One region of the Streptomyces sp. CRN 30 genome, then DNA from elsewhere that is predicted to be linked to it. Evidence: riboswitches for the same ligand, from Rfam matches in the RefSeq annotation. Region 1 holds a riboswitch; the other holds the start of a gene.
The links. A riboswitch is a leader RNA that binds a small molecule or an ion and turns the genes downstream of it on or off. The one in region 1 is predicted to bind glycine.

Region 2: another riboswitch for glycine. It lies ahead of gcvT (glycine cleavage system aminomethyltransferase GcvT); the one in region 1 lies ahead of gcvT (glycine cleavage system aminomethyltransferase GcvT).

The regions. Positions count from the first base shown of each region.
Region 1 covers NZ_JAVRHI010000215.1:19,461-25,300, reverse strand. Annotated here, with positions in the region: gene UW392_RS23080 (L-serine ammonia-lyase) at 1-141, opposite strand, end outside; gene glyA (serine hydroxymethyltransferase) at 235-1,500, opposite strand; gene gcvH (glycine cleavage system protein GcvH) at 1,518-1,895, opposite strand; gene gcvT (glycine cleavage system aminomethyltransferase GcvT) at 2,046-3,164, opposite strand; glycine riboswitch at 3,322-3,433, opposite strand; gene UW392_RS23060 (AAA family ATPase) at 3,654-4,340, shown strand; gene UW392_RS23055 (enhanced serine sensitivity protein SseB) at 4,408-5,184, shown strand; gene UW392_RS23050 (enhanced serine sensitivity protein SseB C-terminal domain-containing protein) at 5,445-5,840, shown strand, end outside.
Region 2 covers NZ_JAVRHI010000459.1:33,408-39,247, reverse strand. Annotated here, with positions in the region: gene UW392_RS52125 (ABC transporter permease) at 1-379, opposite strand, end outside; gene UW392_RS52120 (enhanced serine sensitivity protein SseB C-terminal domain-containing protein) at 700-1,494, opposite strand; gene UW392_RS52115 (enhanced serine sensitivity protein SseB) at 1,677-2,468, opposite strand; gene UW392_RS52110 (AAA family ATPase) at 2,671-3,348, opposite strand; glycine riboswitch at 3,528-3,622, shown strand; gene gcvT (glycine cleavage system aminomethyltransferase GcvT) at 3,784-4,923, shown strand; gene gcvH (glycine cleavage system protein GcvH) at 4,975-5,352, shown strand; gene glyA (serine hydroxymethyltransferase) at 5,363-5,840, shown strand, end outside.

The DNA.
Region 1 (5,840 bases):
GCGGACCCGGGCGGTGGAGGCCAGCAGCTCCTCGTTCCGCAGGCGGCGGGCGAACATGCGTGCGGCGCGCATCGGGCCGACCGTGTGCGAGCTCGACGGGCCGATGCCGACCGAGAACAGGTCGAAGACCGAGATGGCCACGGGGACTCCTCATGCGGGGGTGGTGCGAGGGAAAGGGACGGGGCGCCGTGCTCCCTTGTGAGTCGTCACGGCGCCCCGGAGGGAACAGCGGTACTACTTGCCCAGGTCGGGGTAGAGCGGGTGCTTCTCCGCGAGCGCGGTCACCCGGGCCCGCAGCGCCTCGGCGTCGTAGGACGGCTTCAGCGCCTCCGCGATCACGTCCGCGACCTCGGTGAAGTCCTCGGCCGTGAAGCCGCGGGTGGCGAGGGCGGGCGTGCCGATCCGCAGGCCGGAGGTGACCATCGGCGGGCGCGGGTCGTTCGGCACGGCGTTGCGGTTGACCGTGATGCCGACCTCGTGGAGGCGGTCCTCGGCCTGCTGCCCGTCCAGCTCGCTCTCGCGCAGGTCGACCAGGACGAGGTGGACGTCCGTCCCGCCGGACAGCACGTTCACGCCGGCCTCGCGGGCGTCCGGGGCGGTCAGCCGCTCGGCGAGGGCGCGGGCGCCGTCCACCGTGCGCTGCTGGCGCTCCTTGAACTCCTCGGTGGCCGCGACCTTGAAGGAGACCGCCTTCGCGGCGATCACGTGCTCCAGGGGGCCGCCCTGGAAGCCCGGGAAGACGGAGGAGTTCAGCTTCTTCGCGAACTCCTTCCTCGCCAGGATGATGCCGCCGCGCGGGCCGCCCAGCGTCTTGTGCGTCGTGGAGGTCACCACGTCCGCGTACGGCACCGGGTTCGGGTGCAGGCCCGCCGCGACCAGACCGGCGAAGTGCGCCATGTCCACCCACAGGTACGCCTCGACCTCGTCGGCGATCCGGCGGAACTCGGCGAAGTCGAGCTGCCGCGGGTACGCCGACCAGCCCGCGATGATCACCTTGGGGCGGTGCTCCTTGGCGAGCCGCTCGACCTCGGCCAGGTCGACCAGGCCGGTCGCGGGGTCGACGTGGTAGGCGACCACGTCGAACTGCTTGCCGGAGAAGTTCAGCCGCATCCCGTGCGTCAGGTGGCCGCCGTGCGCCAGGTCCAGGCCGAGGATGGTGTCACCGGGCTGGGCCAGCGCGAAGAGCGCCGCCTGGTTGGCGGAGGCACCGGAGTGGGGCTGCACGTTGGCGTACTCGGCGCCGAACAGCTCCTTGACCCGGTCGATGGCGATCTGCTCGGCGACGTCGACGTGCTCGCAGCCGCCGTAGTAGCGGCGGCCCGGGTAGCCCTCGGCGTACTTGTTGGTCAGCACCGAGCCCTGGGCCTCCATGACGGCCACCGGAGCGAAGTTCTCCGAGGCGATCATCTCCAGGGTGGACTGCTGGCGGCGCAGCTCGGCGTCGACGGCGGCGGCGACGTCCGGGTCCAGTTCGTGCAGGGGCGTGTTCAGAAGCGACATGTGTCGGAAACGACCTCTCAGCCGGCGGAGAATGCGGCGTACTCGTCGGCGGAGAGCAGGTCCTTCGGCTCCTCCGTGACGCGTACCTTGAACAGCCAGCCGCCCTCGAAGGGGGCGGAGTTCACCAGCGACGGGTCGCCGACCACGTCGTCGTTGATCTCGGTGACCTCACCGGTGACCGGGGCGTAGAGATCGCTGACGGACTTGGTGGACTCCAGTTCGCCGCAGGTCTCGCCCGCGGTCACCGTGGAGCCCACCTCCGGGAGCTGGGCGTAGACGACGTCACCGAGCGCGTTGGCCGCGAACTCGGTGATGCCGATCGTCGAGACGCCGTCCTCGGCGTCCGACAGCCACTCGTGCTCCTTGCTGTAGCGAAGCTGCTGGGGGTTGCTCATGGCTGGAATTCTCCTGTACGCGGGGGAGTGATGCGGAATGGGGGACTGCTGAAAACGCTCGTGAGCAGGGAAAACGTGCGCGGTGTCACATACGTCACGTGCGGTGCGCGCCACTGTCGGTGCGGCCCGGTGGCCGCACCGACGGTCCGGCTACTTCTGGCGACGGTAGAACGGCAGCGCCACGACCTCGTACGGTTCGTGGGTGCCCCGGATGTCGACACCGACCCCCGGTGTGCCGGGCGCGGCGTGCGCGGCGTCCACGTACGCCATGGCGATCGGCCGGCCGAGGGTGGGGGACGGCGCCCCGGAGGTGACCTCGCCGATCACGGCGCCGTCCGCGACGACCGCGTACCCGGCGCGCGGGACCCGGCGGCCCTCGGCGACCAGGCCGACGAGCACCCGCGGCGGGTTCTGCTCGGCCCGGGCGGCGGCCTCCTCGAGGGCGGCGCGCCCCACGAAGTCACCCTCCTTGCCGAACTTCACGACCCGCCCGAGTCCCGCGTCGAACGGGGTGAGCGCGGTGGACAGCTCGTGCCCGTACAGCGGCATGCCCGCCTCCAGGCGCAGCGTGTCCCGGCAGGACAGGCCGCAGGGGGTGAGGCCCGCGGCGGCGCCCGCGTCGGTGAGCGCCTGCCACAGCTTCTCCGCGTCGGCGGGAGCGACGAACAGCTCGAAGCCGTCCTCGCCGGTGTACCCGGTGCGGGCGATCAGCGCGGGGACGCCCGCGACGGTGCCGGGCAGGCCCGCGTAGTACTTCAGGCCGTCCAGGTCGGCGTCGGTCAGGGAGGCCAGGATCCCCGGGGACTCCGGGCCCTGCACGGCGAGGAGCGCGTACGCGTCGCGGTCGTCGCGCACCTCGGCGTCGAAGCCCGCGGACCGCTCGGTGAGCGCGTCCAGCACGACCTGCGCGTTGGAGGCGTTGGCGACGACCATGAACTCGGTCTCGTCCAGCCGGTAGACGATCAGGTCGTCGAGGATGCCGCCGTCCTCGCGGCAGATCATGGTGTAGCGGGCCCGGCCGGTCCTCACGGCACCGATGGCGCCGACCAGCGCGTGGTCCAGCAGGGCGGCGGCCCCCGGGCCGGTCACCGTGATCTCACCCATGTGCGAGAGGTCGAACAGACCGGCCCGGGTGCGCACGGCGAGGTGCTCGTCGCGCTCGGAGCCGTACCGCAGGGGCATGTCCCAGCCGGCGAAGTCGGTCATCGTGGCGCCGAGCGCGCGATGCACGGCATCGAGCGCGGTACGGCGGAGGGGGCTGCTGCTCATCGGGGGTGCTCCAAGGGCATGACGGGCGAGGTCGTTCCTCCCCATCTGTCATCGAAACCTGAGAGGTTCGCCCCGACCTCCCGACGGCTGTCGGTCACGGTCGGCGGCTTGCACCTTGGGTGGAGCCACCGCGGAGCGGCTCGCTTTTCAGATGTGCCTCGCCCGCGCGGTAACTGGGCCTGAGAGATTCAAGGGAGGGACTTGCTCCTTCGGCGCCCCGGTGGCAGCGGCGGACAGCGGCTGACCGGGAACTCTCCCGCGCGGATTCAAGCGGCCGGTATGCAGTTGGCGGGCACATCATTGCACGCATCGGCGCGCCGCGGCAGAGGGGTCCCCGCCGGGCCGGAAAGTGGAATCCGCACAGCCTCTGGACAGGATCCGCCACGCGTCACAGCGTCCTGTAGCAGGGCTGTGGCAGGACAGAAACGGAAAAGGAAACACCGGGCATTACCTTCTCTTTACACTCGACGGGGATGGGTCGCCATACCCATGGGGAGGACGATCACGGTGAACAGGACCACGGCGTGCGCCACGACCTCCGGCCTGGCGCTGCCCGAGCAGCCGGCCGGCCGGGCCCGGGCCGCGCGCGGCCCGTACCCCCAGGTGGTCGTCCGCGACCTGAGGGAACGCTCGGGCCGCAGCCCCCACGACCTCTCCTTCGGCACCCACGACCTCGTCGTCGTCACGGGCCTCCCCGGCAGCGGCAAGTCGACCCTCATGCGGCGCGCGGTGCGGGGCCCGCGCATCGACTCCCAGGACACCCGTGACCGCTTCGACGCCCGGCTGGCCGGATTACTGCCGTACGCCGTCTACCGGCCGCTGGTACGGCTCGCCCACTACGCGGGCCTGCACCGGGCCCTGCGCTCCGGCAGCGGCGTCGTCGTGCACGACTGCGGCACCCAGGCCTGGGTGCGCGGCTGGCTCGCCCGGGAGGCCCGCCGCCGGGGCGGCACGCTGCACCTGCTGCTCCTCGACGTCTCGCCCGGCCAGGCCCGCGACGGCCAGCGGGAGCGCGGACGCGGGGTCTCCCGCTACGCCTTCGCCCGCCACCTCGCGGCGACGTCCCGGCTGCTGCGCACGGTGGAGCAGGGGCGCCTGCCGGAGGGCTGCGGCTCCGCGGTGGTGCTGGACCGGGAGGCGGCGGAGGTGCTGACGCGGATCGACTTCACGATCTGAGCGCCACGGCCATTAGGGTTTTGACCCTCAGCAGCGGTACGCGGTACGAGCAGGCGGTAGGCGGCAGATGGACTTCCCGGCGGACTTCCCGGCACAGGCGCACCCCCAGGGCCACGGCGGATGGCCCGGCAACGAACTGGAGGAGGTGCTCTCGGCGTCGCTCGGCCGGCCGGGCGCCGGCGGCCGGATCGTCGAGGTCCTCGCCCGCAGCTTCCTGTGGATCCCGCTGCCGGAGGGCGGCGGCCCCGACAGCGGCCCCCTCGACCTGCCCACGCTGCAGCTGGAGGGACAGGTGTACGTGCCGGTCTTCAGCTCGGAGCAGCAGTTCCGGCAGGTGGTCGGCACCCACATGTCGTTCACGGTCGCGCCCGCCGTGGAGTTCGCCCGCGGACTGCCGCCGCAGGCCGGCCTCGTGGTGAACCCGGACGGCGTGGTCGCCGTACCGCTGCCGCCGGCCGCGGTGGCCGAGCTGTGCCGGGCCGGGCGGACCGAGCTGGACGGCGACGCGGGCGGGGCGCGGGTGCGCCTGTTCGAGCCGGACTGGCAGGACGAACCGGTGGACTTCCTCGCCGCGGCCTCGGCCGAGTTCGCGGCGACCGGCGTGGTGCTCTCCGCCCGCCGCTGTCTGGCCGCGATCGAGACCGCCGATCCGGTGATGTTCATCGGTGTCGAACTGGCCCCCTGGGACACGGACCATGCCGTCCCGCTCGACGCGGTGGGCCGCGCGATGGGCCGGGCCGCGGTGCGGTACCCGGTGAACATGATCTTCCTCGACGTGGCGCAGGACCCGGTGGTCGACTGGCTGCGCGAGCGGGTGCGGCCCTTCTACCAGCAGGGGTACTGAACCTCGCCGACGGCCGCACGCCGGTGGGCGGACACCTCCCGCGGCGTGCGTCAAGTCGCTGTCGGAAGGGACGATTACCCTGGTTCCATGGCCCGGTGGGACGAGGCCGTGCGCCGGAGCCGGGGAGCCCGGGACCGTTCCCGGGCGTTGCAGAATGGCTCGGCCGGGAGGTCGGCGGGCCCGGCGGAGCGCCGGACGCGTCACCGCGACCGGGTCCGGTTCGATTTTGACGTGATGGTGTGGCGAAGGGGCGGTAGAGGGTGAGCGCGTCGGGCACGGCCGCGGCCGGGCAGGTCGAGCACATGCTGCGCCAGGTGACGCCCGGGCGTTACGACGCCTATGAGGCGCTCCTGCGCGCCCTCGCGGCCCCCGCCTCCGGCCAGGTCTGGATGCTGCTCTGGCACGGGCAGGCCGGCTCCCCGGACGCCCAGTACGGGAACATGGAGGTGGACGGATACGGCTACGCGCCCTGCGTCACCTCCGCCCAGGAGCTGTCCGCCAGCGGCTGGAACCGCTCCTACGAGGTGGTCGACGGCCTCGACGTCGCCCGCACCCTCTACCCCGACCACTACGGCCTGTGGCTGAACCCGCACGCGCCGGGCGGCGGCGTCGGCATCCCCTGGCTCGACCTGCGCCGCATCGCCACCGGCCTGGAC
Region 2 (5,840 bases), on a different contig from region 1:
GGGAGATCTGGGCGCCGTAGAGGATGCGGGCGAGGATGTCGCGGCCGTTGACCGGTTCGACGCCCAGCAGGTGCTCGCCGCTCATGCCGCCGAAGGAGCCGGTGGGCGTACCGAACAGCGGGTCGATCAGTTCCTCGTGGTACGCGTTCGGGTCCTGCCCCAGAAGCTTGGTGATCAGCGGGGCGAGCAGGGCGACCAGGACCAGAAGGACCACGACGGTGCCGCCCGCGAGGGCGAGCTTGTCCCGCTTCAGACGCTCCCAGGCGATGCGGCCCAGGGAACGGCCCTGTACCGACTTCGACTCGGCGCCGGCGACCGCCGCTTCCTCGGCAGCGCTCGGCACCGCTTCGGCGGTCGGTTCGTGCAATGGTGCCGTCATCTGGCAGGGACCCCTCTCAACCGGCGGTAGCCGGCCCGCACTTGCCGCTGTGGCGGCGTGATCAGTCCGTGGAACTCGGTGGTACTCCGAGGCGAAAGCCTCCTGGTGCGGGAGTCTTCAACGCATTGGCGATCTGTTGCCAGACTTGGCGGGGAAAGGATGCGTAACCGTGATGCTGTCTGAGGGTTTCCGTTATCCGGACGCCGGGTAACACGGAGCGGACGCGGACGACTTGGGACACGAGGGACAGAAGTGGACCATCCCTCGCGCTCTACGCGCGGAGATCACCCCTCACCGCAGCGGAAGCGGGTGCTCCGCTCTCAGTAGCGGCCGCCCGCCGGAGGGTATCCGTACCCGGAGGCGGGAGCCTGCGCGGGGGCCGCGTGCGCCTCGCGGTCGTAGAACGGACGGGCGTTGGAACGGAGCCACAGGGCGACCGGGTCGAGCCCGTCGGACATCGCGACGGTCGACACCGACAGCCCGTCCGGGACCGCTCCCACCGACTGCCGCATCATCGTGCGGACCGCGTCCACGGCCGGCGGCGAGGCGTCGTACACGTCGAGGCCGATGGCTAGGTACGGGGCGCCCAGCGCCGGCTGCACCCAGGCGCGGCGCAGCGAGCGGACGGCCGGGGTGCGGTGGGCGTTCTGCGTGAGCAGGGCGTAGAACTGCGGGATCTCGATGGCCGGTTCGGAGAGCCGGAGCGGCCCGGCGGGCTGCCGGTCCAGGCCGGTGGCGATGCGGCGCAGGTCGAGCCAGGGGATGCCGACGCCGCCGCCCGGGGCGTGCGGGTTCAGCCAGAGTCCGTAGCGGTCGGGGAAGAGGGCGCGGGCGACCTCCAGGCCGTCGACGACCTCGTAGGACCGGTTCCAGCCGCTGGCGGACAGCTCCTGGGCGGAGGTGACGCAGGGCGCGTAGCCGTGGCCCTCGACCTCCATGTGTCCGTACTGGGCGTCCGGCGAGCCGGCCTGGCCGTGCCACAGCAGCATCCAGACCTGGCCCGAGGAGGGGGCCGCGAGGGCGCGCAGCAGTGCCTCGTAGGCGTCGTAGCGCCCGGGTGTGACCTGGCGCAGCGTGTGCTCCACGTGTCCGGCTGCGGCGGTACCAGCGCTCACTTCGTATCGCCCCTTCGCGCAACGCCTTGACAGTGGGTCTAGCTTACGGCCCGCCTGACGGGGTGGGATGCGGGACCTTTCGCGGGTGAAGGTCGTCCGTGGCCGGTCGCGCCCACGCGGCGGAGCCGCCCATCGATACAGCCCCGCGCCCCTTCTTCAGGGACGCTCCTCCCGGGCGGCGTTCAGAAGTTCCCTTGGTAGAAGGGGCGTACCTGGTTCCGCATCCAGTCGCAGACCGGGTCCTGGGCCGCTTCCAGGAGGACCAGGTTGACGGGCCATCCGGTGGGGACGCGGCCGAGGGCGCGGCCCAGGGCCTCCAGCGGGAGGGCCCGCGCGTCGCCCTCCCAGTGGGAGAGTTCGACGCCGACGAACATCACCGGGTCGGCCGTCTCGATGGCGGCCAGGCAGCGGCGGGCGGTGCGGACGACACCGGTCGCGGCGAACTCCTCCGAGGCCGCCGCGAGGAAGTCCACCGGGTCGTCCTGCCAGTCGGGTTCGTAGAGGCGGACCCGGCCGCCGGCCGCGGGGCCGTCCAGCGGGGTGCGGCCGGCCCGGCAGAGCGCGGCCACGGCCGGCGGCGGCAGCGGGATGCCGACGACCCCGTCCGGGTTGACGGCGATACCGACGTGCGGCGGCAGCCCGCGGGCGAACTCCACGGCCGGGGCGACGGTGAACGACATGTGGGCGCCGACGACCCGGCGGAACTGCTCCTCGGAGCTGAACACCGGTACGTACGCCTGGCCCTCGATCTCCAGGGTCGGCAGGTCCAGGGGGCCGCTGCGCGGGCCGCCGCCGGCCGGCAGGGGCACCCAGACGAAGCTGCGGCCGAGCACCTCGACGATCCGGCCGCCGGCGCCCGGCACGTTCAGGGAGGCCGACAGCACCTCCTCCAGTTCGTTGCCGGGCCATCCGCCGTGCGGATGGGGCTGCGCCTGCGCCGGGAAGTCAGCGGAGAAGCCCGCCGGGAAGTCCATCTGCCTACCGCCTGTGTGGAACCGCTGGTGTGGCTGAAAAGGCTAACCCCTGCGCCGCCGGTAAGCGCCGCCGGGAAGCGACGGACGGAAAGCAGCGGGCGAAAGGCTGCGGGCGGAAGACTGCGACCGGAAGACTGCGACCGGAAGGCTGCGGCCGGAAGACTGCTGGCGGAAGGCTGCTGGCGGAAGCAGCGGGCGGGCGTCAGCCGGTGAAGCCGATCCGGCGCAGGGTGTCGGCCGCCGCCCGGTCCAGCAGGACGGCGGAGGCGCAGCCGGGCGGCAGATCGCCCTTCGCCGCCGAGCGCAGCAGCCGGGTGGTGGCGGAGCGGTGGCGCAGGAACGCGTACCGGGAGACGCCTCGGCCGCGCTCGCGCTGGCCTTCGAGGGCCTGCTCGGCGGTGACGTCGAGGAGCAGCAGGTGCAGGGTACCGCCGCGGCGCCGGGCCTCGCGGGCCAGCCAGCGGCGGACCCAGGTCTGGGTGCCGCAGTCGTGGACGACGACGCCCTCGCCGGAGCGCAGGGCGCGGCGCAGCCCGGCGTAGTGGGCGAGGCGCACCAGGGGACGGTAGACCGCGTACGGCAGGGAGCGGGGCATACGCCGCTCCCAGCGGTCCCTGGTGTCCTGGGAGTCGACGCGCGTGCCGCGCACGGTCCGCCGCATCAGCGTGGACTTGCCGCTGCCGGGCAGTCCGGTGACCGCGACGAGGTCCGCCGGGCCGAAGAGCAGCGCGTGCGGGCTGCGGCCGGCCCGGTCCCGCAGATCGCGGACGACGGGTGCGGGCCGCGCGGCACACGCCTGTCGGGCCGGGGCCGCGGACTGCTCGGGCAGAGCGAGTCCGGAGGCCGCCGAGGTCATGGCGTACGCCCTGGTCCTGTTCACCGTGATCGTCCTCCCCTGGGGCGGTCCACGAGGTGCCCTCCCCGTCGAGTGTAAAGAGAAGGTAATGCGGCGGTCTCGCGATTTCGTTCACTTCGTGCCACAAGCCGGTCACAAGACGGACCCCGGGCGGGTGGCGGGGGCGGTGCTAGTGTGGCGGCGCCAACTGCATACCGGCCGTTTGAATCCGCGCGGGAGAGTCCCCGGCCGTCGCCGGGGCGCCGAAGGAGCAAGTTCCTCCCTTGAATCTCTCAGGCCCCGTCACCGCGCGGGCGAGGCACATCTGAAAAGCGGGCCGTCCCCGGACGGCCCCACCCAAGGTGCAAGTCCTGACCACGTCCGGTTTCCGCGCGCGGTCTCGGCGAACCTCTCAGGTACCGATGACAGATGGGGAGGGACTTCCCTCGCCCGTGCCGTCCTGTTCCTGGGAGACGACCGATGAGCAGTTCCCCCGCCAGTTCCCCCGCCGGTCCCGGCCGCCGTACCGCGCTCGACGCCGTGCACCGCGCGCTGGGCGCGACGATGACCGACTTCGCCGGCTGGGACATGCCCCTGCGCTACGGCTCCGAGCGCGACGAGCACCTCGCCGTACGCACCCGGGCCGGGCTCTTCGACCTCTCCCACATGGGCGAGATCACGGTCACCGGTCCGGAGGCCGCCGCCCTGCTGGACTTCGCGCTGGTCGGCAACATCGGCACCGTGAAGCCGGGCCGCGCCCGCTACACCATGATCTGCCGCGCGGACGGCGGCATCCTGGACGACCTGATCGTCTACCGGCTGGCCGAGGAGACGTACCTGGTCGTCGCCAACGCCTCCAACGCGCAGGTCGTGCTGGACGCGCTCACCGAGCGGGCGGACGGCTTCGACGCCGAGGTCCGCGACGACCGGGACGCCTACGCGCTCCTCGCCGTGCAGGGCCCCGAGTCCCCGGGCATCCTGGCGGGCCTCACCGACGCCGACCTGGACGGCCTGAAGTACTACGCGGGTCTGCCCGGCACCGTCGCCGGGGTCCCCGCGCTGATCGCGCGCACCGGGTACACCGGCGAGGACGGCTTCGAGCTGTTCGTCGACCCGGCCGACGCGGAGAAGCTGTGGCAGGCGCTGACCGAGGCGGGCGCGTCCGCCGGCCTGGTGCCGTGCGGCCTGTCCTGCCGGGACACGCTCCGCCTTGAGGCGGGCATGCCGCTGTACGGTCACGAGCTGACGACCGCGCTCACGCCGTTCGACGCCGGGCTCGGCCGGGTGGTGAAGTTCGAGAAGGACGGCGACTTCGTGGGCCGGGCGGCGCTGTCCGAGGCCGCCTCGCGCGCCGCGGAGAACCCGCCGCGCGTCCTGGTCGGCCTGCTCGCCGAGGGCCGCCGGGTCCCGCGCGCCGGGTACGCGGTCGTCGCCGGCGGCCAGGTGATCGGCGAGGTCACCTCCGGTGCCCCCTCCCCCACACTGGGCCGGCCGGTCGCGATGGCGTACGTCGACGCGGCGCACGCGGCCCCGGGCACCGCCGGCGTCGGCGTGGACATCCGGGGCAGCCACGAGCCGTACGAGGTTGTGGCGCTGCCGTTCTACAAGCGCCAGAAGTAGCCCTTACTCCCCCATTAGCCGCTGTCCCACCGCATACAGGAGAATCCAGCCATGACCAACCCCCAGCAGCTCCGCTACAGCAAGGAGCACGAGTGGCTGTCGGCCGCCGAGGACGGCGTCTCGACGGTCGGCATCACCGAGCACGCCGCGAACGCCCTCGGCGACGTCGTCTTCGTCCAGCTCCCCGAGGTCGGCGCCACCGTCGCCGCGGGCGAGACCTGTGGCGAACTGGAGTCCACCAAGTCCGTCTCCGACCTGTACTCCCCCGTCTCCGGTGAGGTCACCGAGATCAACGACACCGTCGTCGACGACCCCTCGCTGGTGAACTCGGAGCCCTTCGAGGGCGGCTGGCTGTTCAAGGTACGCGTCGCCGAAGAGCCCGCCGACCTGCTCGGCGCCGACGAGTACACCGCGTACGCGGCCGGCTGAGGGTCCCCCGATGACCCTCCTGAACACCCCCCTGCACCAGCTGGACCCCGAGGTCGCCGCCGCCGTCGACGCCGAGCTGCACCGCCAGCAGTCCACGCTGGAGATGATCGCCTCCGAGAACTTCGCGCCGGTCGCGGTCATGGAGGCGCAGGGTTCGGTCCTCACCAACAAGTACGCCGAGGGCTACCCGGGCCGCCGCTACTACGGCGGCTGCGAGCACGTCGACGTCGTCGAGCGGCTCGCGGTCGAGCGGGTGAAGGCGCTGTTCGGCGCCGAGCACGCCAATGTGCAGCCGCACTCCGGCGCGCAGGCCAACGCGGCGGCGATGGCCGCGCTGCTCAAGCCCGGCGACACCATCATGGGTCTGGACCTCGCCCACGGCGGCCATCTGACCCACGGCATGAAGATCAACTTCTCCGGCCGGCTCTACGACGTGGTCGCCTACCACGTCGGCGAGGACGGCCGGGTCGACATGGCCGAGGTCGAAC